2 regions of the Komagataeibacter xylinus genome follow, and region 1 is predicted to be linked to the other one. Evidence: riboswitches for the same ligand, from Rfam matches in the RefSeq annotation. Region 1 holds a riboswitch; the other holds the start of a gene.
What was found. A riboswitch is a leader RNA that binds a small molecule or an ion and turns the genes downstream of it on or off. The one in region 1 is predicted to bind cobalamin.

Region 1 (15,006 bases):
CAAGGTGGCGCGCGCCTCCCACCACCATTTCCGCATGCGCGATCAGGGCGCGGGTGGCAGCGGGCAGGCCCTCGACACCATCCTCCCCAATGCCGATAACATGCAGCCATGGCGTGCTCATGGTGTGGCCTTACAAGCAGCAGGAAGGAAAAGATGCGGGTTCTGGTTCTGGGCGGCACGACGGAGGCCCGCCAGCTTTATGCGGCGCTGGAGCAGCGCACGGACCGTTTTAAGGTTACCGTCTCGCTCGCAGGGGCCACCCGCGCACCGGTCCTGCCTGCGCTTGAAGTGCGCATTGGTGGCTTTGGCGGTGTGGACGGCCTGCGTGAGTGGCTGCTGGCCCATCATGTCGAAGCGGTGATTGACGCCACCCACCCCTTCGCCGTGCAGATGAGCAACCATGCGGTGACTGCCTGCGCGCAGGCCCATGTGAAACTGCTGCGCGTGGAACGCCCTGGCTGGACGCCTGTGGCGGGTGATCGCTGGACCCGCGTGCCCGACATGCAGGCCGCAGCGGGCGCATTGGGCACGACACCCCGGCGCGTGCTGCTGACCGTGGGGCGCAAGGACCTGCTGCCCTTCCACCACGCAGGGCCGCATGACTGGCTGCTGCGCTGCGTGGACGCGCCTGATGCGGCCCTGCTGCCCGCAGGCACGCGGCTGCTGCTGGCCCGTGGCCCGTTTGATGAAGCGGGCGAGGAGGCGCTTTTGCGCCGGGAACGGATTGATGTGATCGTGACCAAGAATTCCGGCGGCACGGCCACGCAGGCCAAGCTTGCGGCGGCCCGCAGGCTGGGCCTTGGCGTGATCATGGTCGATCGCCCACCCGTTGCCCCGGCCCAGACCGTGGCGGATGCCGCGGCCGCCATGGCATGGCTGGAAAGCCTGTCGGGGTTGCATGGAAAGCCTGCTCACAAAAAATCCTGTAAATAAAAAAGAAGTTTTTGGTGAAGCTTTTTTCAAAAAGCTTCAGAAGAACGCCGCTTTTTTGAAAAAAGGCGACACCCAAAAACTTTTATCCTGCCTCATCCACCCGCCGCGCGGTGTAGAGCCATTTTTCCCCATCGGCCCGCTCAATGGTGTGGGTGAGCGGGCAGCCGATCAGCACCAGCGTGCTCATATCCACCTGCTCGGGGTCGGCATGGGCGATGTCGGTCAGGATCACGCGCTCATCCGGGCGGCCAATGGCGCGCGCGAAGGCAACCGGCACGGTGCCGGGCAGGAGGGTGCGCAGCAGATCGAACGCCTCGCCCAACTGGTGCGGGCGGGCCTTCGAGCGTGGATTGTACAGCGCGATGACCAGTCCCGCTTCCGCTGCCGCCGCCAGCCTTTTATGCACGACTGCCTGCGGCTTGAGGTTGTCGGACAGCGAAATGACGCAGAAATCCCCACCCAATGGCGCGCCCAGCCGGGCGGCGGCGGCCAGCACGGCAGAGACACCGGGAATGACCGTGACTTCAACCCCACGCCAGGCAGCGGGGCCGTGGTCAATCGCTTCGAACACGGCGCTTGCCATGCCAAACACGCCCGCATCGCCGCCCGACACGACCGCAACCGTGCGCCCCGCCAGCGCAAGCTCAATGGCATGCTGTGCGCGTTCAAGCTCCACGCGGTTGTCACTGGCATGGCGCACCACCTCCGGGCCTGCCTGCACGCGGGCGACATAAGGCGCGTAGCCGATCAGGTCGGTGGCCTGCACGAGCGCGGCATCGGCCTGGGGCGTGCGCTGGTTTGCAACACCCGGGCCAAGGCCCACGACGAAGATGCGGCCACTCATCGTGCGCCCTCCCGGCCCGGCACGAGAATGATGGAGAAATAGGGGGCAGGCCCGGTCATCTCGGTCAGTTTCAGGCAGCGCTGGGTGGGCTGGCTGGCGCGTTCCACATAGATCGCGCGCGCCTCGCGCCCCGTGCGGCGCAGGGCGGTGCGCACTTTTGCAAGGTTGCGGCCCAGCTTCATGATGACGGCGGCATCGGCTTTTTCCAGCCACGTCACCAGCGCCTCTTCATCCAGCGTGCCGGGGATGACGCACAGCACGTCATCACCATGCACCATGGGGCGCCGGGCTGCTGACCAGCAGCCGCTCATGGCGGTGATGCCGGGCACTACCGTGCTTTCAAAACGCTCATGCAGCCGGTCGAACACATACATGGCCGAGCCGAACAGGAACGGATCGCCCTCGCACAGCAGTGCCACATCCTGGCCCGCCGCAAGGTGCGTTGCGACCTGTGCCGCGCATTCATCATAGAACTGGCCCATGCGCATCAGATAAGCCGGGTCGCTGACCGAAATTTCGGTGGTGAAGGGGTAGGCGAAGCGCAGCGTGGTGGCGTCGGGGCCAATCATGTCGCCTGCAATCTGGCGGGCATGGCCGGGGCGGTCGTGGCGACAGAACCAGCCCACCACCGGGCTTTCACGCAGCAGGCGCGCGGCCTTGATTGTCATGAGTTCGGGGTCACCCGGGCCCATGCCGAGAATGGACAGACGGCCGGCACTCATTCCGTGTCACTCGCCAGCGCGTTGACGGTGGCCGCCGCCATGGCGCTGCCGCCAAGCCTGCCGCGCACGATGATGAAGGGCAGGTCACCAAACGCGGCCAGTGCCTCCTTCGATTCGGCGGCACCCACAAAGCCCACCGGCATGCCGATCACGGCTGCCGGGCGGGGCGCGCCCGCACGGATCATCTCCAGCAGGTGGAACAGGGCGGTCGGCGCATTGCCAATAGCCACGACGGCACCGGCCAGATCATCCCCCCACAGGTCCATCGCGGCGGCCGAGCGGGTATTGCCGATGCGTTTTGCAATCTCGGGCGTGCGCGGGTCGCGCAGGGTGCAGATGACCGGGTTATCGGCCGGCAGGCGTGCGCGGGTCACACCATGGGCCACCATGTTGGCATCGCACAGTATGGGCTTGCCCGCCTTTAGGGCCGCCTGCGCGCTGGCCACGAAATCGGGCGACATGCGCACGGCCTTGGCCACATCCACCATGCCGCAGGCGTGGATGATGCGCACCACCACGCGGGCTTCGGCCTCACTCAGGCCGCTCAGATCGGCTTCTTCACGGATGATGGCAAAGGAACGGGCATAGATCGCCGCCCCGTCGTGAATGTAGTCGTACGGTTCCGTTTGCGCGGTCATGCCGGTTGGGTTCTCCCGTTCCGTGGCGTGGTCAGGTTGCGGGGCCAGTCCCGCACGATGTGCTGTATCTGTGCCAGCGAAAGCCCGTTGTCTACAGGCGTATCAGCCGCCCGGCCATGCGGGCACAGGCCATAGCCATCCACCTGTGCCACCAGCGTGATGTCGGCTGGCCCCGGATGGGCGCAGCCCTTGGGGCAGCCCGATACATGCAGCGTAGCCCGCGCAGGCAAGGCGGGGGCCAGAAGGGTAGCATCGGCAATCACGTCACGCGCGGCACAGGCACAGCCGCGCGCGCCGATGCATGCGCTGATGCGCAGGCGCGGATCATCCGCATGCGTGATCAGGCCGGGCAGGGGTGGGGCCGTGGCGCAGTCTTCAAACACGATCGCGCGGCGCAGGGGGGTAATGCGCATGTGGCCGTTGCCCGCCTGCATGCTCCATTGCGCCACGGCGTCGAGCAGGTCAGCCTCCATCGGGCCGGGGGGCAGTACGGCACCCATGGCGTGGCCGGGCAGGGGGCCAGCAAGGCAGGGAATGTTATGCGCGGCTGGGGGGGCTGCCTGTGTGGCCTCAAGCAGGCCAAGGTGGGCAAATGCCTGCGTGCCAAGGGCCGGATCACGCAGGGGGCGGCCACCGGAGGCCGCCAATGCGTGTGCCAGCGCAAGCACTGTGGGGGCGATGGCGGCGGCAGGGCAGGGCAGGGCGCGCGCGCCGCACACCACCAGCCAGCCAGTCCCTTGCGCACGCACGACGATATCAGCCCGCAGCGTGCCTGCGGGCATGTATCCCCCGCATTCCACCGCAATGACGAACTTGGCGGGCAGGCCGCGCAGGCTCGCGGCTCCGGCCAGGGCGGCATCGAGTGCCTGCATGATGGCGGGGGCATCGGGTGCGGCGTCAGGGTCAATGCCAGCCAGCGGCGAGAGCAGCAGGCCGCGCCTTGCCTCGGTTGCGGCGTCCGTGCTGGCAAGGCCCGCTTCGGCCATGTCGCGGGCAAAGGCGCGGGCGCTGCGTGGTGTCAGGCCACGCAGTTGAAGGTTGCCCCGGCTGGTCAGTTCGATCAGCCCGTTGCCATGCACGCGGGCGGCACGGGCCACAATGCGGGCCTGCGCGGCGGACAGGCGGCCGAGCGGCGGGCGCACGCGCACCAGCCAGCCATCGGCGGCCTCCATGGGGGTGTGCAGGCCGGGGCACCAGCCGCGCACGGAAGGGGCTGTGGTCATGGCGCGGGGTCCAGCAGCATGCCAGCACTGTTGCTGCGTGGTTGCCACAGGTCGCGGCGCAGGGCATCGGCCATCAGGCGGCGGATGGCGGCATGGGCATCGGGGTTGGCCTGGAGCAGGAAGGCGTCCATCTCCGGGTCATCAAGCAGGTGACTGAAGGCGAGGTCGAACTGCCGGTCGAAGCGTGCGGGCACGGTGGCGGCAAAACCGTGCAGCGCCTCTACGCCACGCGCGATCTCGCTCGCCCCCCGGTAGCCATGGCGGCGCATGCCCGCAAGCCAGGCGGGGTTGGCCAGCCGCCCGCGCACCACGCGGGCCACCTCCTGCGCCGTGCCGCGCAGGCGGGGGGCATCGGGGCGGGATGTGTCGCCATGCACGAGGCGGGGCGCGTTGCCCAGCAGGTGGGCGGCGGCCGCCATGCCGCCCTCATGCGTGGCCATGTCCACGCTTTCAAGGATGTCGGTCTCGGCATGGTCGTGCACATGCAGCAGCACGCCCGCCTGCGCCATGCGCCCGGCAAGGATGTCAGGCGCTTTGAGGCCTTCGCGTCCGCCGCCATAGGTCCAGGCCGAGCCATCAAGCCAGGCCTGTCCCAGCGTGCCGCGTTCGCGCCACTGGCCGCTGGCCAGCACATCTTCCACCCCCGTGCCGTAGCTGCCCGGCGCCGCGCCAAACATGCGTGCCGTGGCGGCATGCCGTGCTGCGCCTTCAAGCCCTTCGGTGCTGGCGGCCAGCGGATTGAGGTCGGGGGCCTCGAAAGTGCGGGCGGCAATGGTCTGGACCGCCTGCTCGAAGAGTGCGATCTGGCCGGGGAATGCATCGCGGAACAGCCCCGACAGGCGCAGTGTCACATCCACGCGCGGGCGGTCGAGTGCGGCCATGGGAATGACCTCGATGCCGCTCACGCGCCCCGAGGCATTATCCCATACGGGTTTCACGCCCATCAGCAGCAGGGCAAGGGCCAGATCCTCGCCGCCGGTGCGCAGGCTGGCCGAGCCCCACAGGTCGATGACCAGCGTGCGCAGCGGCTCGCCCTGATCCTGCAGGTGTTCCTCCAGCAACAGCGCCGCCGTGCGCTCGGCCAGCACCAGTGCGGAGCGGGTGGGGATGGCGCGGGGGTCCATGGCATAAAGGTTGCGCCCCGTGGGCAGCACGTCGGCCCGGCCACGGGTGGGCGCACCTGCCGGGCCTGCTGGCACGAACCGCCCATCAAGGGCTGCCAGCAGGGCGGCAGCCTCCGCCGCGCCGCAGGCGTGCAGGCGGGCGGGCAGGTCAGCGGGCGCGTCCTGGCCGCAGGCGCGGGCGATGGCCTGGGCCAGTTCCCCTGTCCGGGTGGGGGGGCGGCCAAAGACATGCAGCCCGTCGCGGATCTGGAGGTCCTTTACATCGCACAGATAGGCATCGAGCCGGGCGAGGGCTTCATCCTCGTTATCGGCGCGGGCAATGCCGCCTTCATCAAGCAGGCCAAGATCATCCGCGCGTTGCAGGATCTCGCCGCGCAGGATGGCGCCCCGCCTTCGGTCGAGCCCGTCGGCTGCGGCATATTCATCAATCAGGCGTTCGAGTTCGCCCGTATCGGCGCCTGCGCTGTTCACGGCCACGATGGGCGGCGTCATGTGCCCGATGGTCACCGCTCCCAGCCTGCGCCGCGCGGCTGCCGCCTCGCCGGGGTTGTTGACGATGAAGGGATAGATCACCGGCAGCCCCGCCACCAGCACCGGGGGCCAGCAGTCAGCCGAAGGCGCCGCCGCCTTGCCCGGCAGCCATTCCAGCGTGCCATGCGTGCCCAGATGCACCATGGCATCAAGCCCGCACCCATGGCGCAACCACAGGTAGAAGGCCACATAGGCGTGGCGCGGCGGGGTGTCGGGGTCGTGGTAGCCGCCATGGCGGTCGGTTGTCGTGCCCCGGTCGGGTTGCAGCGCCATCAGGATATGGCCTGCGTGCAGGTGACGCAGGTGGAACGCGCCGTCATGCACGGCGGGATCATCCTCCGGCGCCCCCCAGCAGGCGGCAAGCTGGTCGCGCAGGGCCTGCGGCAGGGTCTCGAGCCACTGGTGATAGGTCGCAACCGAAACAAAAGGCGTGGCAGGGGCGCGGGCCAGTGCGTGTGTTAGTTGGTCCGCCGTGGGTATGTCACCCGTGTCGTAGCCTGCGGCGTGAAGCAGGCTCAGGATGTGTTCAAGGCTTGCAAAACTGTCCAGCCCCACGGCATGCGCCGCCTGCCCAGTGGGGGCACCCTGCGCGCCGGGATAGTCGGACAGGATGATGCCGACCCGCCGCTGGCCAGGCAGCTTATGCCCCAGCCGCGCCCAGCCCAGCGCGCGGGCGGCGGTCAGCGCAATGCCCTGTGTGTAGGGCTCGTGGCGTGCGGGCAGGCCGGGGGTTGTGTCCTCCTTGAAGGAGATGGGGAAGGCGGGCATGCGGCCATCGAGTTCGGGCAGCACCACCTGCATGGCAAGGTCCGCCTGCGACAGGCCGCGCACGCTGTCGCGCCACAGCGCGTGGGGAATGCCGGGCTGCTGCACCTGCAGCACCGGCACACCTGCCATGTCGAGCGGAGAGTGGCTGTCCGCTCCCGCGCGCGCGGAAAAGAAGGTGGCGTTTATGATGATATCCGGCGGCGCATCCGCCAGCCGTGCCGTCACAAAAGCCGCCGATTCCGGGTTCTTGAGGGACGTGACATAAACAAGCTCCGCCCCCATGCCGTGCTGCTCCAGTTCAGCGGCAAGTGCCGTGATGGGAGCGATATCGGCGGCCAGCAGATGGGCGCGGTAGAACACCACCATGGCGCGCAGCGGCAGGGCCGGGTTGGCTGCATGCAGCACGCCCGCAGGCGGCAGGGGTTCGGGGCCTGCGCCATCATCCGGCCCGCGCCCGGCAATATGGGCCATGAGCCGCAGGGCGGTGGCGGTGTTGGTGGTTCCGCCCGTGCGCAACAGGGCATCAAGACGGGCGCGGAGGGGTTGGGGCACGGTGGAGCGTTCGGCAAGGCGCGGGTCATCGCGCCCGTCGCCTGCCAGCAGCACCAGTGGAATGCCGGCCTGCTGGCAGGCGCGGCCGAGTTCCTCCACCCCGTAGCGCCAGTATTCCAGGCCGCCGAGCAGCCGCACCACCACGCAGCGCGACTCCATGATGGTGTCGGCTACGTACAGGTCGATCGACATGGGGTGGCGCAGGCGCGCAAGCGTTGCGGTGCGCAGGCTGGCATCGGGGGCGGCACCTGCCGCGTGGGCGGCGTTGAGGCACAGCAGGTCGCTGTCCGAAAAGGACAGGAACACGATATCGGCCGGTGCGTGACCGAGGTCTTCGGCCTGATCGGCTTCGTCGAGCGTGCGGACCTCGCGTGCCAGCAGGTGCATGATGCGGCTCCCCGTGTGCCGTTTGCCCGTGCCTTACGCCTGTGCCAGCGCCGCTGCAATGGCAGCCTGGTCCATGCCCTTCTGGCCGATCACCACAAGGTTGCCCGTACGCGGGCCATCCTTGGGCACGGGCTGGTCGAACTGGTGGCGAAAGCGGCTGCCAACCCCCTGCACCGCCAGCCGCATGGCCTTGCCGTGCACGGTGGCGTAGCCCTTCATGCGCAGGATGTCGTGCTGTTCGGCCAGTTTCTTCAGCCGGGTTATGAATCCTTCCACGCTGTCCTGCTCGGGGATGGGCAGCACGAAGCTCTCGAAATCATCATGCTCGTGCTCGCCACCCTCGGCATCGTGGTGGGAGGGGCGGGCGGCGAGGTCATCTTCCGCCGCCGCATCAAGGCCAAGCAGCACGGCGGGATCAACCTCGCCATCGGTGGCGCGCACCACCTTGACCGCGCGCGGGATCTCGGCGCGGATCTCGGTCTCGACCGCATCGGCCTGTGCAGGTGTCATGAGGTCGGTCTTGTTGAGCACGATCAGGTCGGCGCACAGGAGCTGGTCCTCGTACACCTCGGCAAGCGGGTTGTCGTGGTCGAGCGAGGGGTCGGCGGCCTGCTGGCGGGCGACTTCCTCGGGGTCATCGGCAAAGCGGCCTGCTTCCACGGCGGGGCCGTCGACCACGGTCACCACGCCATCAACCGTCATGCGCGTGCGGATGGTGGGCCAGCCAAAGGCCTTCAGCAGCGGCTTGGGCAGGGCGAGGCCGGAGGTCTCGATCACGATATGGTCGGGCGGGGTCGCGCGGTCGAGCAGGGCTTCCATGGTGGGCAGGAAGTCGTCGGCCACGGTGCAGCACAGGCAGCCATTGGTCAGTTCGACGATATCTTCGTCCGTGCAGCCTTCCACGCCGCAGGCGCGCAGCGTGTCGCCATCAATGCCCAGCGTGCCGAATTCATTGACCACGATGGCAATGCGTTTGCCCTTGGCATTGGCCAGAACGTGGCGCAGCAGCGTGGTCTTGCCCGCGCCCAGAAAGCCGGTGATGACGGTAACGGGCACCTTGGCGCGGGCCGTGGCGGAGATGTTCATGGCACTCAGACTCCGGAAAAGAGGGATGCGGGAAAGCGGCCGCGCACCATGTCCGACAGGCTTGCGGGCCTGCGCGATGGCATGACGGTGCCTTTGGCCGATGCGGCATAGGCGTCGATATAGGTCAGCAGGTCACCTGCCTTTTCCGGTCCAAGATTGGCGAGCAGCCAGCCCCATTTACCCGGTGTGGCGATCACGGCGGTGCAGCCATCGTTGCACGCGGCAAGGCAGGCGACCTCATGCACCACAATGCTGGAATTGCCTTTGGCCAGTGCCTGCATGGCATCGTGCAGCTGGCGGCCCTGCGGGTTATCGGATGCAGGCAGGCCCCTGCGGCAGGTCACGCACACATGCAGGTGCACGGCAGGCGTTTGTGGCGGGGGGGAAGTAGTCATCTGGTCCGTGCCCTTTCGCGGCGCTGCCGCGCGGGCGGCAGGAAAAGCGGGGTGCGCGGTCATGCCCCGCCCGGCAGCAGCGTTGCCAGGTGGTGGCCAGTCGCGTGCCGGGCACCCCGCCAGCCATGCGATCGAAACGGTCATCTATCCCGCACGGGCGGGGATGGCAGGTCTCCTGGCTTGTGGCGAAGGGCGTGGCGGGCACACCCTCAATATCCGACAGCCTTCCCGGCCCTTATGGGGCCAGTGGCGGGGCCGGTGCGGGCACCGGGCCGGATTCGACCACCTACAGTTGCGGGGGCAGCGACGGAATTGCCATCAGGCGCACCGTCTTCCCTATTCTCCCTGTTGGGGGAACCATCAGCGGCGGATCTAGCCGATTGCGGGCCGCGCTGTCAAAAAAAGCGCGGCTTGTTTTCAGGGCAGGGGCGCGCCGCTTGTGGCCAGCCGCCAGGTGGTGTGGCGGGTCAGTACCGTGCGGGTCAGGGGGGCGATGTCCAGCCGCGCCATCATGGCGCCATCCCCCCCAAGGGCCGCGATGGCAAGGGCACGGGCAACCGTGGCATCGGCCAGCACCAGCATGCGTGCTGGCGTTTTGGGGCATGCGGCCAGCCAGGTACCTGCGCGGCTTAGCAGCGAGTCCCGGCTTTCACCCCCCGGCGGGGCAAAGCTGTCGTCTTCCACCCAGCGGGCCAGGTCGGCCGCAGGCAGAGCCTTGAGCGAAAGCCCATGCCACGTGCCCATATCGGCGGCATTCAGGGCGGGCACGGCTTCACATGCATCGGCCCCGATGGCTCTGCTCAGGGCGGGTGGCACAAAAAGGCGGTCGGCCGGGGGCAGGTGGTCCATGAAGCCTGCGGGCAGGGCGGGGGTGGCATCGCGCACGGGTATGACGCCGCGGCGTAACTCATCGGGCGCGGGCAGGGCGATGCAGGTCAGCGTCTGGTTCATGCTGCCCTGCGTGGCCCGAAAGGGTGGGGCGAGCAATGGATGATTGACCTTGCTGGGCAATTTTGAAACCATGGCCGCTGATCCGGTAACACGGCATGGGCATTGCATGCAGCCCTGTCATGCCATACTGCTCCGGGTCGAGCATGATCCATGGAGTTTTTTCAGCATGAGCCAAGACACATCCGTCCTGTCCGCCAATATTGCCGCCCCGCCGGTTGCCATTCCGGTGCGCGACCTGCTGCCGTGGGGTGTGTTCGGGCTGGTTCTGGCCTCGCTGCTGATCTACTTCGTGGGCGCGGAGCAGGGGGCGACATCGCTCATTTCCGGTCATTACGTGCATGAATTCGTGCATGATGGCCGCCATCTGCTTGGCTTCCCCTGCCACTAAGGGGCGCAGGGCAACTGCCCTGCATGGCCTGATGTGAAGAACGGCATGCGCCCCTCGCGCCTGCCGTTTTTTATTGCCTGCTGCCTTCTTTCAAAAAGGCAGCGTTTTTCGAAGCTTTTTGAAAAAAGCTTCGCCAAAAACTTTTATTATTTTGAATCAGTGAGGTGGACGACTGTCCGCCCTCTTATATGCCCTGCCAGCAGCCGCGGCGCGAGGGCAGGCACCTCGGCCAGTGTTGCGTCATGCAGCATGCTGTCCAGTCGTGTGGGGTCGATGTCACGCGCCAGCCGCGCCCATGCCGTCATGCGGCGCGGGCGGGGGCACATGACGCTGTCGATTCCCTGCAGGCGCACATTGCGTAAAATGAAAGGGGCCACCGTCAGCGGCAGGGCCATGTCGCCTGCCAGCCCGCAGGCCGCCACCGTGCCGCCCTGCGTAATGGAGGCGCACATCGTGGCCAGAACCTCGCCCCCCACCACATCGATTCCGCCTGCCCAGCGCGCCTTTTCCAGCGGTTTGCCAGTGGGGGCCAGCGCCTCGCGCGGCAGCACTTCAGCCGCACCGAGGCTGATCAGATAGGCCTGAAGCTGCGCCCGCCCGGTCACCGCCACCACCTGATAGCCTAATTGTGCCAGCAGCATTACGGCCATGCCGCCCACGCCGCCGCCCGCACCGCTTACGATGATGGGGCCGGAGGCAGGCGTCAGCCCGCCATCTTCCAGCGCCATCACGCACAGCATGGCCGTAAAGCCTGCCGTGCCGATTCCCATCACCTGCCGCCCCGACAGGCCTGCAGGGTGCGGTAGCAGCCACCGCCCCGGCAGGCGGGCCATGCCGGCCATGCCGCCCCAGTGCTTTTCTCCCAGCCCCCAGCCGGTGGCCAGAACCTGATCGCCGGGGCGGAAGACCGGGTCATCGGAGTGGAGAACGCGGCCCGCAAGGTCGATGCCCGGAATCATGGGAAAATGCCGCACCACCGGCGTGCCGTGCGTCACGGCCAGCGCATCCTTGTAGTTCAGGCTCGACTGCGCGACTTCAACCGTCACATCGCCCTGTGGCAGGCTTGCGGGGTCGACCTGTTCCAGCCGGGTGGTGGTCTCGCCATCGGCCTGGCGGATCATGAGGGCCTCGAACATGCGAACGGGTTCCTTGCTTATTATTGAAACAGGGTGCGTGCTGTGGCCTTCATGCTCTCTTGGGGTGTTTCTTCCTATTTAAACCCGTGTGATTTCGCATGAACGTGATGGGCGTGCTGAAATAAATAACTGATCTGGAAAGATATTTTCAAAAAATCGGGCCATGCGCAAACGGTGGGCGGGCGTACTGCCCTCCTGGGCCGGCCCGCGGCATGAAAATGTGCAGGGCAGGTGTGATATCGCCCCGCTAGCTGTGGCTGTTGCGCTGTGGTGTGCTGCTTTTTCAGCCAGCATTGCACAGGCAGGAGGCATGCCTATGTCCAGCAGTACCGTTTCTTCCTTTTCCGCCCAGTCCTCCATGAATGCGCTGTGGCAGGCCCGTTATGGCACGAAACCGCCGGCGCAGCCGCTGCCCGAAAGCCCGGTGGCGCGCAGCCTCATGGCGCATCGTTCCGTGCGGCATTTCAGCCCCGCACCCCTGCCCGAAGGCGTGGTGGAGGCGGCGATTGCCGCAGCCCAGTCGGCCTCGAGCTCATGCAACCTGCAGGCATGGAGCGTAATTGCCGTGCGCGACCCCGCGCGCCGTGCCCGGCTGGCCAAAATAGCGGGCGATCAGGCTTTCATCGCGCAGGCGCCGCTGTTCCTGGCGTGGGTGGTGGACCTGTCGCGGCTCGAGCATGTGGGGCAGGCGCAGGGCCGGGCACTGCCGGGGCTGGACTGCCTCGATACATTTCTGGGCGGCGTGGTGGATACGGCGCTGGCCGGGCAGAATGCGGCGGCGACGTTTGAATCCTACGGGCTGGGGATCGTGTACGTGGGTGCCGTGCGCAACCAGCCCGAGGCCATTGCCGCCGAGCTCGGCCTGCCGCCCGGAACGTTCGCGCTGTTTGGCATGAGCGTGGGCTACCCCGACCGCGCGCAGCCCACCGCCATCAAGCCGCGCCTGCCGCAGGCTATGGTGCTGCATGAGGAACGCTACAACCCCGCTACTGCCAGCGATGAAGCCAGCATAAAGGCTTATGACGCCTGCCTTGAGGCCAGCCGCGCGGGTGCGCGGGGCTGGAGCGAGGGCGTGGTGGCGCGAATGGGGGATGTGGGCGCACTCCATGGCCGCGAGCACCTGCCTGCTGCCCTGCGCGCTTTGGGTTTTGTGCTGGGCAAGGCGTAAAAGCAGGGGTCATGCGCACGGGGCGGGGTTGACCGGCGCAATGTTCTGGTGAACTTCTGGTGCGGTTGCCCGCAGCTTGAGGCGGGCAGGGGCGCGCTCCGTATGGCGCGCCAGCGCCATGATGAAAGAGAAATAACGGCTATGGACAGCGCCACTTCCCTTCCCTTCACGCTTTCACCCACCGCGACCCCGGTCTCGCCCGAGCGACGGGCGGAAATTCTGGCCAATCCCGGTTTCGGGCGTGTCTTTACCGACAACATGGTCGTGATCCGCTACCAGGAAGGCAGGGGATGGCATGATGCCCGCGTACAGCCTTATGCGCCGTTGACTCTCGACCCGGCGGCGGCCGTGCTGCACTACGCGCAGGAAATATTCGAGGGCATGAAAGCCTACCGCACGGCGGAAGGCGGCATTACCCTGTTCCGCCCGCAGGCCAATGCCGCGCGTTTCCGCAAATCGGCCGAGCGCCTTGCCATGGCCGAACTGCCGGAGGACGTGTTTGTCGAGGCCGTGCGCCAGCTCGTGCGCGTGGACCATGCATGGGTGCCGGGCAAGCCTGATGAGAGCCTGTACATCCGCCCCTACATGATTGCGAGCGAGACGTTCCTCGGCGTCAAGCCTGCGTCGGAATACCTGTTCATGGTCATTGCCTCGCCCGTGGGCGCCTATTTCGGTGCGGAAGCGGTGAGCGTGTGGGTGTCTGATTTCTGTCGCGCCGCTCCCGGTGGCACGGGCGAGGCCAAGTGCGGCGGCAACTATGCCGCAAGCCTGCTGGCCCAGCAGGAAGCCAAGGGCCATGGCTGCGCGCAGGTGCTGTTCCTTGATGCGGTGGAGCGCCGCTGGATCGAGGAAATGGGCGGCATGAACGTGTTCTTCGTGTTCGATGATGGCACGGTTGCCACCCCGCCGCTGACCGGCACCATCCTGCGCGGCATCACCCGCGATTCGCTGCTCACCCTTGCGCGTGAGATGGGCCTGACCGTGCGTGAGGAGCCCTACGCCATTGACCAGCTTTATGCCGATGCGGCCTCGGGCCGCCTGAAGGAAGTGTTTGCCTGCGGCACGGCGGCGGTGGTCTCGCCCATCGGGCGCTTCCGTGGCCACAAGGGCGAGGCGGTGATTGGTGATGGCGCGGGCATTGGCCCGGTCACGGCCAAGCTGCGCAATGCCCTGATCGGCATCCAGCGCGGCACGGCGCCTGATACCCATGGCTGGGTGGAAAAGGTGATCTGATTTCCCTCCCGCAAGGCAGGAAAATGGAAAAAAGGCGGGTCATGCTGTAAGGCATGGCCCGTTTTATTTTGTGGCAGGCAGTTCAGGGGCGGGGAGATCGCAATGGCTGTAAACAGGTTTGATGTGACGGGGCAGTGGGATGGCCAGTTCAGCTACCCGCGCACGTTGCCGCCGGAGTTTTTCTCCGCCTCCCTGTTCGAGGCCGGTGGCGCCATGGGTGGCACGGTAACGGAGCGCCCGGCCTCAGGTCAGGCCGGGGCGGAATGTTTTGTCTCGACCGTACGTGGCATGCGCCACGCAGCCGAGGTGCGTTTTACCAAAACCTATGAGGGCGGTCCGCGCCAGCATGTCGTGCTGTATGCGGGCAGGCTGAATGCCGATAGCACTGAAATCGAGGGAACGTGGCGGATTGAAGGATCGTGGTCCGGGCGCTTTCTCATGATCCGCAGGGATGGTGGCGCAGCGGTGGCCGTGCAGCGCGAGGCGGTGGTGGCCTCCCGTTAACGCCTTCCTTAATTAAAACACGGATAAAAGTTTTTGGGTGCCGCCTTTTTTCAAAAAGGCGGCGTTCTTCTCAAGCTTTTTGAAAAAAGCTTCACCCAAAACTTCTGTTTTATTCCGCAGGGGTCGCGACCTCATCCACCGGCACATAGATCCGGTTGCCGTTGTTGCGGAACTCTTCCTTTTTCTGCTCCAGCCCGGCCATGCGCTCGGCATTGGCCTTGAGGTCGTGGCTGATGCGCATGGAGCAGAATTTGGGGCCGCACATGGAGCAGAAATGCGCGTTCTTGTGCGCCTCGCGCGGCAGCGTTTCATCGTGGTATGAACACGCCGTATCCGGGTCGAGCGAGAGCTTGAACTGGTCATTCCAGCGGAAGTCGAATCGCGCGCGGCTGATGGCATCATCACGGATGCGTGCCGCCGGGT
Region 2 (15,006 bases), 430 kb from region 1:
AAGCCTCGCACGCCATGCAGGGGGATGTGGAGTTCCTGTCCACCGCCTCGATGCTGCTGGTCACGGCGGTGCTGATCTGGCGCTTCCGCTCGCCCTGGGTGCTGGCGGCGCTGGGCATTGCATTCGCGCTATCGCTCAGCGTGGCGATGATTGTGGTGCGGGTGCTGTTTGGATACGTGCATGGCATCTCGTTCGGCTTTGGCATGGCCATGCTCGGCGTCTCGCTTGACTACCCCGTGCTGCTGATCGGTCACCGCGACCAGGGCGAGGCGGCAGATGCCCCCCTGCGCCGGATCGGAACCAGCCTGCGCCTTGCGGTAACCAGCGCCTGCCTGGGGCTTACGGGCATGGTGTTCTGCGGGCTGCCGGGGCTGGCGCAGCTTGGCGTGTTTTCGGTTGCGGGGCTTTTGAGCGCTGCGGCCACAACCTTGTGGCTCCTGCCACGCCTGATCCAGAAGGCCGATCTTTCCCCCGGTGTCGCAACCCATGCGGATGGCATCCTGCGCATTGAATCCTGGCGGCGCTACCGCCTGTGGTTCCTGATCCTGCCGGTGATTGGCGCGGGCGTGCTCGTGGTCCATCCGCCCGCGCGCGAGATGGATATCGCCTCCCTCAGCCCCGTGCCGCCTGCACTGCGCGCGCTCGATACGGAACTGCGCCACGAAATTGGCGCGCCCGATGCAGGTCAGGCCATTATCGTGCAGGCGCCCACCGTGCAGGGCGTGCTCGAACGCGAGGAACAGTTGATCCCCGTGCTCGAAGCACTTCAGGCGCGCGGCGTGATGGGCGATGCGGAATACGCCGCCCGCTTCCTGCCCAGCATCACCGTGCAGCGCGCCCGGATCGCGAGCCTGCCCGATACGCCGGCGCTGACCCGCAGGCTTGATGAAGCCCGCGCCGACCTGCCGTTCCAGCCCGATGCCTTTGCCCCCTTCGTGCACGATGTAGCAGTGACACGCGCCATGGCGCCGTTACAGCCGGGCGACATGACATCTCCGCTCGTTGCCACCCGGCTGGCCCCGCTGCTGTTCGCACGCCAGGGCCAGTGGTTTGGCATCATCCTGCCCGAAACCGTGCGCGATACGGCAGCCCTTGCCGCGGCCTTCGCAACGCAGCCCGGCATCATGGTGCTGAACATGCGCAACGAAACAAACGCCATCGTGGCCGACCACATGCATCAGGCCCTGTGGTGGACGGCGGCAGGCACTGCCATGGCGGTCGCCCTGCTGGCACTCGGCCTGCGTGACAGGTGGCGACTGGCGCGCGTGTGCATGGCGGTGGGGAGTGCGGGCATCGTGATCCTTGCGGCCATGGGGGTGCTGGGCGTCAGGCTGTCGCTCATCCATGTCATTTCGCTCCAGTTCGTGATGGGGGTGGGGCTGGATTACGCCCTGTTCTTCGCCCGCCCCCAGATCGACCGGGCCGAACGCGCCCGCACCTTACGCACCCTGCTCACCTGCAATACAATGACCCTTCTTACCTTTGGCATCCTGGCATGCTGCCGCACCCCGCTTTTGCGTGATATCGGCTCAACCGTCGCGATAGGAGCGTTCCTGGCCATGCTGTTCAGTTTCATGATGGCGGCACCTGTCACCAACACCGCGCGGCAGGCACGGCCATGACCGCCGCCATGCCCACCCTGCTCATGACCGCGGGCACCGGCATCAGTGCCATGGGCCTTGGTGTGGCGCAGACGCTGGCCGCCCTGCACGACCGGCGCACCGGGCTGGAGCCGTGCGATTTTGCCGGTATTACCCACGGCTATGCGGGCTGCGTTGCAGGCGTGGAAACCCACGCCCTGCCTCCGGCACTGGCAGCCTATGACTGCCGCAACAACCGCCTGATCGACATGGCCCTGCGCACCGATGGCGTGGCCGATGCCATCATGGCAGCCCGCGCGCATTATGGCGCGGGGCGCATTGGCGTGGTCATGGGCACCAGCACATCGGGCGTGCTGGCCAGCGAGGACGCCTTCTGCGCGATGGATGCGCAGGGCAGGCTGCCCACGGACTTCGATTATGAACATACGCAGGATCTGTTCTCGCTCGCGCGGTATGTGCGCGCGGCACTGGAGCTGGGCGGCCCGGCACTTTGCGTGTCGATGGCGTGCGCATCCTCCTCGCGCGCGTTCATGGATGCGGCCTATCTGATCCGTTCCGGTATCTGCGATGCGGTGGTGGTGGGCGGGGCGGACAGCCTGTGCCGCATGACGCTGCGCGGATTTGCCGCCCTCGAGCTGGTCTCGGCCCAACGCTGCCGCCCGTGCGATGCGCTGCGTGATGGCATCTCGATCGGCGAGGCGGCGGGCATCGTGCTGCTCGAACGCCCTGATGGCCGCACCATGAGCGGCCCCCCCGCCGGGTTTTGCGCCACCCTGCTCGGCTATGGGGCAAGCAGCGACGGGCACCACATGTCCACCCCACATCCCCACGGCGCGGGCGCGGTTCTGGCCATGCAACGCGCGCTGGACAGCGCGCGCCTGCCGGTGAACGCCATTGATTACATCAACCTGCACGGCACCGGCACCCGCGCCAATGATGCCATGGAGGACAGGGCAGTCAGCACCGTGTTCGGCGCGCATGTGCCGTGCGCCTCCACCAAGGGCTGGACGGGGCATACGCTGGGTGCCTGCGGCGTGCTCGAAGCCATGATCTGCGCCCTGGCCCTTGAGCACGGGTTCATGCCCGGCTGCCTTGGCGTGGATGAAGTAGACCCCGCTTTCTGCGCCGATGTGCTGACCGGCAACATGGCCCGCCCCGTGCGCCATGTCATAAGCAACGCCTTTGGTTTTGGCGGGGCAAACTGCAGCCTGATTTTTGGAAAGGCCGCCTGATGCGCGTATGGATTTCGGGCCTGGCCGTGCTGGCCGATGGCATGGCGGGATGGGAACCCGCCCGCGCCATCCTGCGCGGGGAAGAGCCATGGCAGCCCACGCCGTGCGCCCTGCCGCAGCCCACCACCCTGCCCCCCAACGAACGGCGGCGCACCAGCCCCATCGTGCGCCTTGCCATGGCCGTGGCAAACCAGGCCTGTGCCGCCGCCGGTTGCGACCCGGCCACGGTGCATAACGTGTTTGGCAGCTCCAATGGCGATGGCATGGTGGTCAATGCCATCCTGCAGGCCCTTGCCGACCCGGCAGCGGGCATCTCCCCCACGCAGTTCCACAATTGCGTGCACAACGCGGCGGCGGGGTACTGGACCATCGGCAGCCACTCCCACCAGCCCGTGGCCTGTTTTGGCGGCTATGACTGGAGCTGGGGCTTTTCCCTGCTTCAGGCCGCAGCCGAGGCGGTGGTGGAAGAAAAGACCGTTCTGCTGTGTGTCTATGACATGACCATGCCGCAGCCCCTGGGCCAGAAACGGGCCACGCGGGGCACGTTTGGCGTGGGGCTCGTGCTCTCTCCCCACCCCGTGCCGCACGCACAGGCCATGCTGGACATAGACTACGGGCCGCAGAGCGCAGCCGACACCCCGCTGAGCCTGCCCGATACACAGACCACGACAGCGCTGCGCGCGCTATGCCATGACAACCCGGCGGCCCGCTGCCTGCCGCTTCTGGCCGCCATGGCCGAAGGCGGCACGCATGAGATCTGCGTGGCAGGCGATATGGGGCATGTCGCCATAAAGGTGACGCCATGCTGAGCCGGGCGGATATTGAGGCACGCATGCCTCATGCCGGGGCAAGCTGCCTGCTCGAGCGCGTCATTGCCCATGATGTGCAGACAATTCACTGCACCACCCGCGCGCATCTCGACCCCGCCAACCCGCTGCGCCGCAACGGGCGGCTCGATATGGTGTGCGGGGTTGAAATCGGCATGCAGGCCGCCGCCCTGCATGGGGGGCTGCACATGCAGACAGGCGGGCCGCGCATCGGCTACCTGACCACCCTGCGCCATGTCAGCCTTGCGCCGGGGCGGCTGGACCAGCCGCAATGGGGCACATTGCAGGTCAGGGCGACATGCGAACAGGCCGATGAACAGGGCATGCGCTACCACTTCAGCGTGGAAAGCGAAGCAGGGACCGTGCTGGTCACGGGCCATGGTTTTGTCGTGCTGCAACCACAGGAACAACAGCCATGAAACGCGCACTCGTAACCGGGGGCGCGAGCCCGCTGGGCCAGGCCATCTGCCAGCGCCTCGCACAGGACGGACTGCATGTTATCGTTCATGCGCATAACGCCATCGACAGGGCACGCGCCATTGCAGCCAGTATCCGCGCTACCGGCGGTTCGGCGCAGGCCTGGCAGTGCGACCTGTCAGACATGGAAGCCACCGCCACCGCACTCGAAACCCTTCTGGCCGAAGGCGTGGTGCAGGTGGTGGTCCATAATGCCGGCATTCATGATGACGCACCCATGGCGGGCATGAGTGCGCAGCAGTGGCGCTCGGTCGTGTCCGTATCGCTTGACGGGTTCTTTGCCACCCTTCAGCCGCTCCTGCTGCCCATGATCGGCACGCGATGGGGGCGGATCGTGGGCATTTCCTCGGTCGCGGCCATCATGGGCAACCGGGGGCAGGCCAATTACGCGGCGGCCAAGGCCGGGCTGAGCGGGGCCGCGCGCGCGCTGGCGCGTGAGGTGGCCAGCCGGGGCATTACGGTCAATGTGGTGGCCCCCGGCGTCATTGCCTCGCCTGCCATCGACGCGGTCATGACCCAGCGCCAGATTGCCGATCTCGTGCCCGCAAAGCGCGCGGGCCAGCCGGAGGAAGTGGCCGACCTTGTCGCCTTCCTTACCTCCGATCGCGCCGCCTACATCAACGGCCAGACCATCTCGATCAATGGTGGCATGGCATGACCCCGGACCCCAGCACGAAAGAACGCCCCATGACGCCCCCCACCGGCAGCAGCCCCGCGCAGGAATGCGATGTCCTTGTCATTGGCGGCGGCCCTGCGGGGTCAACCGCCGCCGCCCTGCTTGCCGGGCAGGGGCGCAGGGTGATCGTGTTGGAAAAGGACAGCCATCCGCGTTTTCATATTGGCGAATCCCTGCTGGCATGGAACCTGCCCATTCTCGAACGCCTTGGCCTGATGGACCGGGTGCGCGCGTTCGGGGTGTTCAAGCCGGGTGCCGAGTTCGTGTCCGACGTGAGCGGGCGCAGCGTCGCCTTCCCGTTCGCCTATGGCATCGACAAAAGCTACACCAACAGCTACCAGGTCGTGCGCTCCGAATTCGATGAAATGCTGTTCCGCCATGCGGGCAGGGAAGGTGCAACCCTGCTGGAAAATACCCGTGTGACCAGTGTGGCGCCGGGACACGATGGTGCACGCGGCCATGTCGAGGCCGTGGGGCCTGATGGCGCGAAGCAGGCGTTTGCGCCGCGCTTCATACTCGATGCCTCGGGGCGCGATACCTTCCTCGCCAGCCGCGCGGGCAACAAGACCAGCAACAAATACAATTCCACCGCCGCCCTGTTTGGTCATTTCAGCGGCGTCGAATTCCGCGATGGCGACAGGGAGGGCTATATTTCCATCCATCTGGTGGATAATGGCTGGTTCTGGATGATCCCCCTGCCCGACGGGCTGATGAGCGTGGGCTTTGTGGGCGACCGCGTGGCGTTTGAAGGCCGCAAGGGCAGCCCGGCAGACCTGTTCTGGAGCAGGGTCAGGGCCAGCCCGAGCGTGAGCGCGCGCATGCGCAACGCAACGCCGCTGCGCGACATAACGGCCACGGGCAACTACTCCTACCATGCCGGGCAGTCATGGGGAGAAGGGTATTACATGATCGGCGATGCCTTCGGCTTTCTTGACCCCGTGTTCTCCTCGGGCGTGCTGCTGGCCATGAGCAGTGCCGAGCGGGGCGTATCAGTTGCGGATGCGTGGCTCAAATCCCCCAAGGCGGGGCGGCGGGCCGCCCACCGGGCGGAGCAGGAAACCCGTGCGGCCATGAAGCGGGTTGCGTGGCTGATCTACCGCATCAACACGCCGGTCATCCGCCACCTGTTCATGAACCCGCGCAACGAGTTCCGCATGCGTGACGGGGTGATCTCTCTGCTCGCGGGCGACTTCAGGGGCAAGCTGAAAACACGCCTGCCCATGGCGGTGTTCAAGGCGGCATACTATTTTGTCTTGGCCCGGCTGTGGCTGGAACGCGACAGGCCACAATCGTGCCCCGAACTTGAGCGGGGACGGCGGTAATGGGCATGGCACACCATCTTCTTCGCCGCATGACCTGCGCGGCCCTGCTGGCAGGCACGGCCCTGCTGGCCGCCTGCGCGCCGACCAATTTCACCCATCCCGGCCGGATCAGCAGGCCTGATGTGTACAATCAGGCCTTCCCATATTATGCCGAGTTGTGCGCGGTCTCGCAGATATCGAAAAAGCCCGGCTTTGGCGCGGATATCAGCGGGGGCGCGGGCGGGCATGCCGTCATGTTCCTTGGTGGCGTGTGCCTTGACCGCAAGGCGGGCTACCCCGTGCTGACCGAATGCGATGCAACCCGTGCGGCCGACCGGCCCGATGGCGTGGGCTTCAGCATGAACTCCCATTACAGCAACGCCAACTGGACCGGGGCTGAAAGCAGCGCCTTCTACTTTGATGGCACGCTGGCACCGGGCGAGGGACTGACGCGCGCAGGCTACGTGGCAACGCAGGACGAGGCCAAGCGGCGCGGCATTTATGATGGCGTGATCTTCCACAAGGAAGTGTTCAACGGCAAGCCTGCCAACATGTCCGCCGTGGACTGGAAATATGAAATGTCGGTCGGCACCGATTACGCCACCACGCTGGGGCGCGCGCGCTTCTGTGCCCGCCTGCCCGTGACCGAGCCCCAGATGCGCAAGATCATGGATTTTCTGAACGAACGCAACGCCGTCTATCGCAACGGGCCCAAAACCTATGATTCCAACGTATTGCAGGACAACTGCAACCACCTGACCCATAACGCGCTGGCGGCGGCGGGCTTCTGGAGCGAATGGCCGATCAACCGTTTTGTCGTGCTGGCCGCGCTGAGCTTTCCCGTGCCCAAGAATGAACTCGTCAACCTGATCCACCGCACCGATGCGGTGCCGGTGGACAACATTCAGGCCATATTCAACGACAGGCTGACCTACCAGACCTTCATGCAATATGACTGGCTGGCCGATGAACCCGGCGTGCTGCTGGAATCCGAGCCGGTCCATTCCCCCAACGAGGTTTACAATACCTCGCTGTCGCTCATTTTCTACGATGACCCGGTGCTGGGATCGTATCACCGCAATTTCGCCCACTACCTTAACAACGCGCATTATTACGACCTGCGCACCAACCTTGAGTATTTTGCCGGGCGCTATGCCCGCATCATGCAGGCACGCCAGCCGCTTTCATGGTGGCAGGCGCACCATCCCTCCCTTGCGCGGGCCTCGGGGCCGTTCCCGGCATTCTACCAGCATTACTACGACTATATTGCTGCCCAGCAGGTCAAGGTGCAGCAGGCCCTTGCCGACCTGCGCAACACCGAAGCAGGCAAAAGCCGGTAAAACCCGGCCCCACCCGCGCGCTCAAAGCCATGTGAGCGCGCGGGGCGGCAACGCAGCGGAGAATGGAACGCTAGGAACAGGAGCGAACCACAAGCGGAAAGATACACCATGCCCCTGCACCCTGCCCGCGTAGCCGCCGCCTGCCTCTGCCTTGCCAGCCTTGCCACTACAGCAGCCCATGGCCAGACGGTTGCCTCGGGCCATCGTGACATCCTGCTGCAGGCCGATCATTCATGGAATGGCGTGGCATACGGGCCCTACCCCACCACGCGCCCGGAACTGACCATGATCCGCCTGACCATTCCCGCCCATACCGCGCTGCCATGGCACACCCACCCCGTGCCCAACGCGGGTTACGTGCTGGAAGGGCAGCTGACGATTCATGATCGTGATAGTGGTAGGACGGAAACTTTCCATCAGGGCGAAGCGTTTGCCGAATCCGTTGATGATACGCATCGCGGGGAAACGGGCGATACCCGCACCGTCGTGCTGCTGACCTATGCCGGCACGCCGGGCACGCCCACCTCCGTTCCCGCCAAGGGAGAAAAACCGGAATACTGATCCACCGCCGCACCATGCCCCGGCATGAGCGGATGGCGGAACAGTCAAAACGAAAAAATGGATCGGCAAACACAATACAGCAGCAGGCCATAAAACTGCCGCAATAGAGTTAAAGATACGCTAATGCCCCTTATCGCCTGAAAAACCACGCATTTTACGCTCCTTTTTATCATGGGTGTGCCGTGCAGCAGTGGGCCAGGACCTTGTGGAAAGACGCCATCATGCCAGATATCACACAGATTTCTTCCCCGCTTCTGGAGAAACTGCCACTGGCACTGATGATGGCGGACAGCGCGGGCCATGTGCTCTATGGCAACGCACGCGCCTGCGCCATGACCGGCTACAGCGCGACCGAACTCGCCGCCACCCGTCTGGGCCGCTTGTTTACCAAGGGCATGCTGCCGAGTGCGGATGCAGCCACCACGCCAGACCTGCCAGAACAAGGGGCCACGCCATCACACTGCACCACGCTGCGCCGCAGGGACGGGCTGGGCCTGCCCGTGCGCCTGTACCGTGAAAACGTGGAATGGGATGGCGTGCCCTATGAACTGATCGCCCTGCATGACCGAACGCATGAAGAACTGGCGCGCGAGCAGGCCGAGATCAGCGCCATGATCGTGCAGGCGACCGACCGGGGCATTGTGGTGCTTGATGCGCAGTACCGCATCACCCACGCCAATGCGGCCATCGCCACCATGCTCGGCGTGGAGCGCAACGCGCTGCATGGCGCCCCTTTCGGCACGCTGCTGGCAGGGGCGGAAAACGATATCGGCACCCTGCGCCAGTTGCGCGCGCATCTTGCCCGCCGCACCGGTTTCGAGGTGGATGTGCAGGCCCGTGGCCCGCAGGGCGTGGCGCTGTGGCTGCGCTGCGCGGTCACGCCGCATTACGGGGATGACGGCACGCTGGCCGATATCATCATCATCATCCACGACATCACGCATGACCGGCAGTTGCGCAACCTGCAGCGTGACGTGGTCGAGGCGCTGACGGACCAGTTCTCGCTGCGCGAGATGCTTGATTTCATGTGCCGCCGCATCGAACTGATCGCGCCGGACTGCATGGCCGTGGTCATGCTCAGCACCGGCGGCGTGCTGCATGCCGGCGGCCATGGCGCCATGCCCCTGCCCGTGCTGCAGGCGTTCGAGGGGCTGGAGGCCAGCACCGCGGGCGGCGCATGCGGCACGGCCATCGCAACCGCGCATGAAGTGGTAGTGCCCGACCTTGCGGCAGAAGACCGCTGGCCCGCCTTGCGCGCGGTCGTGGCGGAGCACGCGCTGGCGGCGGAGTGGGCGGTGCCCATCATCTTGCGCAATGGGGATGTGGCGGGCAGCTTCTCGCTCTATTTCCGCACGCCCGGCCAGCCGGGGGCGTGGCACCGGCGCATTGTCAATGCCTGCGTGCATCTGGCCATGCTGGCCATCGAGCAGCAGCGCAGCCGTGAATCCATCATCCGCCTGTCCTATACCGACCGGCTGACCAGCCTGCCCAACCGCCTGTGGCTCAACCGCCGCCTCAACGAACTCGTGGCCCGGCCGCCTGCCACGGCGCTGAGCATCATGGTCATCGACCTCGACCGTTTCCGCAAGATCGTGCAGGCGCTTGGGCAGGGCCGGGCCGACCAGATGCTGCTCGAACTCGCGGGGCGCCTGCGCCACGGCATTGTGGGGCGCGACGTGCTGGTGCGCACGGAGGGCGATGAATTCGTGGTGCTGACCACGCAGGATGCCACCAACATCACGCATCTGGCCGAGCGTATCCTCCACACGCTTGAAGAGCCGTTTACGGTCGATGGCATTCCCATCAACATTTCGGGCAGCATCGGCATCAGCACCCACCAGGACGGGCAGGCGGTGGAGGAAACGCTGCGCCAGGCCTATACCGCGCTGGCGCAGGCCAAGAAGGCGGGGCGGTGCTGCTACCGCTTCTTCCACCCCTCCATGAACCGGCAGGCGGAAGATCACATCATCCTCGCCTCCGCCCTGCGCGAGGCCATTGCCGATAACCGGCTGACCCTTGTCTACCAGCCGCAGGTGGACCTGAGCACGGGTGAACTGCATGGCGTGGAGGCACTCTCACGCTGGAACGATGCGGCGCTGGGCATGGTCTCGCCGGGGCGGTTCATTCCCGTGGCGGAGGAAACGGGGCAGATCGGCGCCATTGGCGTATGGTCTCTACGCGCGGCATGCACGCAGATGGCGCAGTGGATCGCCCGCGGCATTCGTGTGCCCACCGTATCGGTCAATGTATCGGCCATCCAGTTTCAGGACCCCGAACTCGTGGCGCAGCTTGCCACCATCCTGCACGAGACCAACGTGCCACCCGAACGCCTGATCGTGGAACTGACCGAGACCGCCATGATCGAGAACTTCGAGCAGACGGTGGCAACCGCCCGGGCCATCCGCGAACTGGGCATCGGCCTGTCGATGGATGATTTCGGCACCGGGTATTCCAGCCTGTCCAACCTTGCCAGCCTGCCCATAAGCGAGGTCAAGATCGACCGCAGCTTCATGAACGGCTTTGGCAGCACCGGCAACGTGCGGCAGGTGGTGACCGCCATCATCCGCATCGGCCACACTCTGGGCATGACCGTGGTGGCCGAAGGGGTGGAAGATGCCGCCCAGTGCGCCCAGCTGCGCAACATCGATTGCGATGTGATACAGGGCTATTACTTTGGCCGCCCGATGGATACCGCAGCCCTTGATACATGGATCAGGGAACGCCGGGCGGAAAGCGTGCCGGTTGCCTGACATGACCTGAAAACACAGGAATGTTCCGGGCGAAGGGTTTTTCAGAAAACCCAGTCGGGGCAATGATGTCCTGCAAAAGATGGCACGGGGCGGGAAAATTGCCGTCAGTGTGACAGGCTGGCTGTTTTTTCGCTCTGCTTTGAAAACAACTTCACCAGAACTTCTGCATGTTTTGCCCCACATTCCATGGGCATGCTGGTATGTCTGTGCCCCCGCATTCACCACCACAGGGGCCAGCATGTCAAAGCCGTCCGCCATTGCCGTCACTGGCAGCACGAATATTGATTTTGTCGTGCATGTCGCGCGTTTTGCCCGGCCGGGCGAGACGCTGCATGTGCATGCCTCCAGCACCGGGCTGGGTGGCAAGGGAGCCAACCAGGCCATTGCCGTAGCACGGCTGGACCAGGACGTGGCCCTTGCAGGCTGGACCGGGCAGGACATGCTGGCAGAGATGGCACGCGCCACCCTGGCTGAAGCCGGCGTAAATACGCGCTGCCTGATGGCCGATGCAACAGCGGGAACCGGGCGCGCCTTCATTACCATCAACCATGCAGGCCAGAACCAGATCCTTGTCGATGGCGGTGCCAACATGGCACATGGCGGCCAGTGCGCCGCAATCCTTGCCCCGGTGCTGGACAATGCCGCGATGCTCATGCTGCAGATGGAAATGGACCCGCAGCTTGTGCTGGCCATGGCACGCACGGCACACGGGCGTGGCATACCCGTCATGCTCGACCCCGCCCCCGTGCCGGATACCGGACTGCCCGCGGCGCTGTACGCCATGGCCAGCATCATTACCCCCAACGAGATCGAAACACAGGCCCTGACCGGCATCACCCCCACCGATGAGGCCACATCCCTGGCCGCCGCCCGTATCCTGCACGCACGCGGCACGCATACGGTCATCATCAAGCTGGGGCATCGGGGCGTGGTGTGGTCCACCCCGGCGGCACGGGGATTTGTGCCGCCCTTCCGCGTCAAGGCAATCGACACGGTGGCAGCGGGTGACTGCTTCAACGCCGGTCTGGCCACGGCGCTGGCGCGCGGAGCGGATATGCCCGAAGCCGTGCGTTTTGCTGCAGGCTGCGGCGCGCTGGCCACCACGCGCGCAGGAGCCGCCGAGGCCGCGCCCACGGCAGATGAAGTCGCCACCCTGCTGGATGCACAGCCGGGCTGAGCTTGCGCATTGATCCGCGCACGGTATAGTCCTGCCCGACAAGTCAATGGTCCCGTGCAAACGGGTGAAAAAGGGAATGCCGTAAGCTCCGGCAGGGTAATCAGGCCCGGGGGCGCAGTCGGCAACTGTACCCGCAACTGTAGGCGGAGAGTGCTTCATCTGGTGCCATACCAACGGCAACCACTGGCTCCGGCCGGGAAGGGAGATGGAGTGCAATGACCCGCAAGTCAGGAGACCTGCCATTGTCCTTTAACGATATCGCCGGGCGGGCCTGACCGGAGATGGATATGAGACCATGCGTCCTCCGACCTGACATCCCGTATGCCGTAGCAGCGACGGGCCTCTTCTGCGGCCTGTCATTTTCTGGCGCCAGGGCGCCAGACCCATCCTGACGGGATGTTTCCACCATGAAATTGCATATTCTCCTCCCGCGTCGGCAATCCCTGTCGCACATGCTGCTGCTGTCGGGCGCCCTGAGCGGCACCTGCTGCACCGTAGCCCACGCCCAGACCCAGATTGCGCAGGACCGTGCCCGCCTGGGCAATTCCACGCCGCTGATCGTGCAGATCGACCCCGCCACGGTGCGCGATTCTGAACGCGCCACGGCTGATGCGGAAGAAAAAGCCGCAGGCGATGGCGACAAATTGGATACCAGCGGCAACCTGCTGGGCAATATGTGGGGCGCGCGGCCGTGGCTGTACAAACACGGCATCAGCTTCGACATTCAGGAAGTTGATGAAGTCTGGGGTAACGGCACCGGCGGCTCGCCTTCCAGCAATGATGGCTCCAGTGGCTCAGGCACCGGGCCTGCCTATGATGGCGTGACCATGCCCACGCTTACCGTGGATACCGAAAAGCTGTTCGGCCTCAAGGGCGGGCTGTTCAATGTCAGCGCGCTGCAGACACGCGGGCGCTCGATCTCGCAGGATCATCTGGCCAACTTCAACCCTGTCAGCGGGTTCGAGGCCGACCGCTCCACCCGGCTGTTCGAGCTGTGGTACCAGCAGTCCTTCCTCAAGGGCAAACTGGATGTGAAGATCGGCCAGCAGGATCTTGATACCGAGTTCCTGATCAGCGATTACGCCTCGCTCTACCTCAACGCCAACTTTGGCTGGCCCATGGCGCCCTCGGTCAACCTGTATGGCGGCGGGCCGTCATGGCCGCTCTCCTCACCCGCCATCCGCATCCGCTACCGGCCGAGCGAGAAGTTCACCTTCATGTTTGCCGCAGCGGACGACAACCCGCCCGGCAACCGGTACAATTCAACCCCCATCCAGCAGGCTACCGGTTCCGCCAGCGGCTATAATTCCGATCCAACCAGCCAGACCTATAACGGCGCCAACGGCACCAACTTCAACATGGGCACCGGCGCGCTGCTTATCACCGAGCTGCAATACGCGATCAACCCCCAGCCCGCCGATATGACGAACGTGACCAAAAACCCCGGCCTGCCGGGCGTGTACAAGCTGGGCGGCTATTACGATACCGCGAAGTTCGCCGATTACCGCTACAACAATCTGGGCCAGGCGCTTGGCAGCCCGAATGACACCACCGGCATTCCGCGCTGGGACCGGGGCAACTGGATGGTGTACGGCATCATCGACCAGATGCTCTGGCGGCCCTCGCTCAAGTCAGCCCGGTCACTGGGGCTGTTCGTGCGCGCCACCGGCAATAGCGGGGATCGCAACCTGATCAGCTTCGCCATTGATGCGGGCCTGAACCTCAAGGCCCCGTTCAGGGGCCGCGACAATGACACGATCGGGCTGGGCTGGGGCATTGGCCGGGCAAGCTCGGGCGAGCGGCAGTTCGACCGCAACTCGGCCCTGAGCGCCTACACCCCCGTGCAGGGCAATGAAAACCACCTTGAACTGACCTATCAGGCGCAGGTCACGCCATGGATGGTGATGCAGCCTGACTTCCAGTACGTATGGAACCCCTCGGGCGGCGTGCCGGATTATGGCGTGAGCTATAACCGCCGCGTGGGCAACGAGGCCATTTTTGGCCTGCACAGCAACATTACGTTCTGATGGGCAGCTCCGCCACCCCGTGCAGGCGGGGCTGGTCGGGCGCGGTCGTGCTGCTGCTTATGGTGCTGCTCCTGGCACCCGGACGGCCCAATGCCCCCCGCGCCCGCAACGATACGCCCCGGTAAAAGCGCAAAAGCACAGGGCCGCATTGAAAATTTGTATTATTGTTACGTCCTCCCCCCGCCCTATAAACAACAGGGGAGGAATCCATGTCTTACTACGACAGGTTTGATGATGTCCGGACCATCATGCGCACGGTGGCAAATAACCGATGGCTGGAATGTTCCCCCACCAACCCCAAGGGCAGGACCACCTTCATCCTGCTCGATATCTGCAACATCATCCAGCTTAAGCTGGAATATGATGGCACGACCCTGTACCGGAACATCGGCGATGCCAAACGCTATCCCCTGCATGATTTTGATGATCCCATCCATGAACTTGCTGGCAGGCTGGGCGTAAAGGCCATCACGCACATCATGCAGCCCGATTACATCGTGCTGCGTGACCTTGAGGATTATGAGGTTCTGGGCGCGGGCGCCCCCGCAGGCAGGCAACAGGGCGGGCGGACCTATGATGTGTGCAGCATGATCCATTGCGCGACATATGACCTGTATGCCCGCCCCGCCACGCCGGTGTGCATTGTCTATGACTATGCCAGCATGACCATGCGCTATAATCCCACCTTTGCACGCAGCAGGCCCAGACAGCGCAAGCGCCGTGGTTTCCTCGGGCTGGTAAAATGGTTCTTCACCCCACCCAAACCCGGTGGCCGGAAATACGCGACGTGATGCCGCCGGCCTGCGCTGGCGCGTAGCTGCCTTAAAAAAACATCGCAGCCATCAGGCAAAAACAGTTTCACGCCTTCTTTTTGCATTATATGCAGCCTTGATGTTCCGGCCCGAACGACCCGCCTCATGACGGGTGTGCGCGCCCCACCAAAAAGGAAAAAACCGTTGCGCCGTCTTGTTGCTTTATGCCTTCCGCTCGCCATGGCCGCCTGCGCGCAGCATGCACCCCGCCCCATGGTCAATTAC

Region 2: it holds a riboswitch for cobalamin, as region 1 does, so the genes downstream of both, FMA36_RS06695 (carbohydrate porin) here and FMA36_RS04700 (DUF1636 domain-containing protein) in region 1, are expected to answer to the same signal.

What each region holds. Positions count from the first base shown of each region.
Region 1 is NZ_CP041348.1:986,001-1,001,006, reverse strand. Features, by position in the region: gene cbiE (precorrin-6y C5,15-methyltransferase (decarboxylating) subunit CbiE) at 1-121, opposite strand, end outside; gene FMA36_RS04735 (cobalt-precorrin-6A reductase) at 154-933, shown strand; gene cobJ (precorrin-3B C(17)-methyltransferase) at 1,016-1,777, opposite strand; gene FMA36_RS04725 (precorrin-2 C(20)-methyltransferase) at 1,774-2,499, opposite strand; gene FMA36_RS04720 (precorrin-8X methylmutase) at 2,496-3,137, opposite strand; gene cobG (precorrin-3B synthase) at 3,134-4,360, opposite strand; gene cobN (cobaltochelatase subunit CobN) at 4,357-7,722, opposite strand; gene cobW (cobalamin biosynthesis protein CobW) at 7,756-8,808, opposite strand; gene FMA36_RS04700 (DUF1636 domain-containing protein) at 8,814-9,203, opposite strand; cobalamin riboswitch at 9,352-9,580, opposite strand; gene FMA36_RS04695 (histidine phosphatase family protein) at 9,621-10,226, opposite strand; gene FMA36_RS04690 (CbtB domain-containing protein) at 10,321-10,542, shown strand; gene acuI (acrylyl-CoA reductase (NADPH)) at 10,689-11,678, opposite strand; gene FMA36_RS04680 (NADPH-dependent oxidoreductase) at 11,995-12,846, shown strand; gene FMA36_RS04675 (branched-chain amino acid aminotransferase) at 12,988-14,079, shown strand; gene FMA36_RS04670 (hypothetical protein) at 14,182-14,583, shown strand; gene thiC (phosphomethylpyrimidine synthase ThiC) at 14,693-15,006, opposite strand, start outside.
Region 2 is NZ_CP041348.1:1,413,462-1,428,467, reverse strand. Features, by position in the region: gene FMA36_RS06745 (MMPL family transporter) at 1-1,622, shown strand, start outside; gene FMA36_RS06740 (beta-ketoacyl-[acyl-carrier-protein] synthase family protein) at 1,619-2,833, shown strand; gene FMA36_RS06735 (beta-ketoacyl synthase chain length factor) at 2,833-3,642, shown strand; gene FMA36_RS06730 (hotdog family protein) at 3,636-4,079, shown strand; gene fabG (3-oxoacyl-ACP reductase FabG) at 4,076-4,795, shown strand; gene FMA36_RS06720 (NAD(P)/FAD-dependent oxidoreductase) at 4,792-6,135, shown strand; gene FMA36_RS06715 (hypothetical protein) at 6,141-7,454, shown strand; gene FMA36_RS06710 (cupin domain-containing protein) at 7,563-8,015, shown strand; gene FMA36_RS06705 (EAL domain-containing protein) at 8,237-10,765, shown strand; gene FMA36_RS06700 (ribokinase) at 11,004-11,942, shown strand; cobalamin riboswitch at 11,973-12,200, shown strand; gene FMA36_RS06695 (carbohydrate porin) at 12,395-13,969, shown strand; gene FMA36_RS19700 (hypothetical protein) at 13,969-14,094, shown strand; gene FMA36_RS06690 (hypothetical protein) at 14,179-14,760, shown strand; gene FMA36_RS06685 (hypothetical protein) at 14,926-15,006, shown strand, end outside.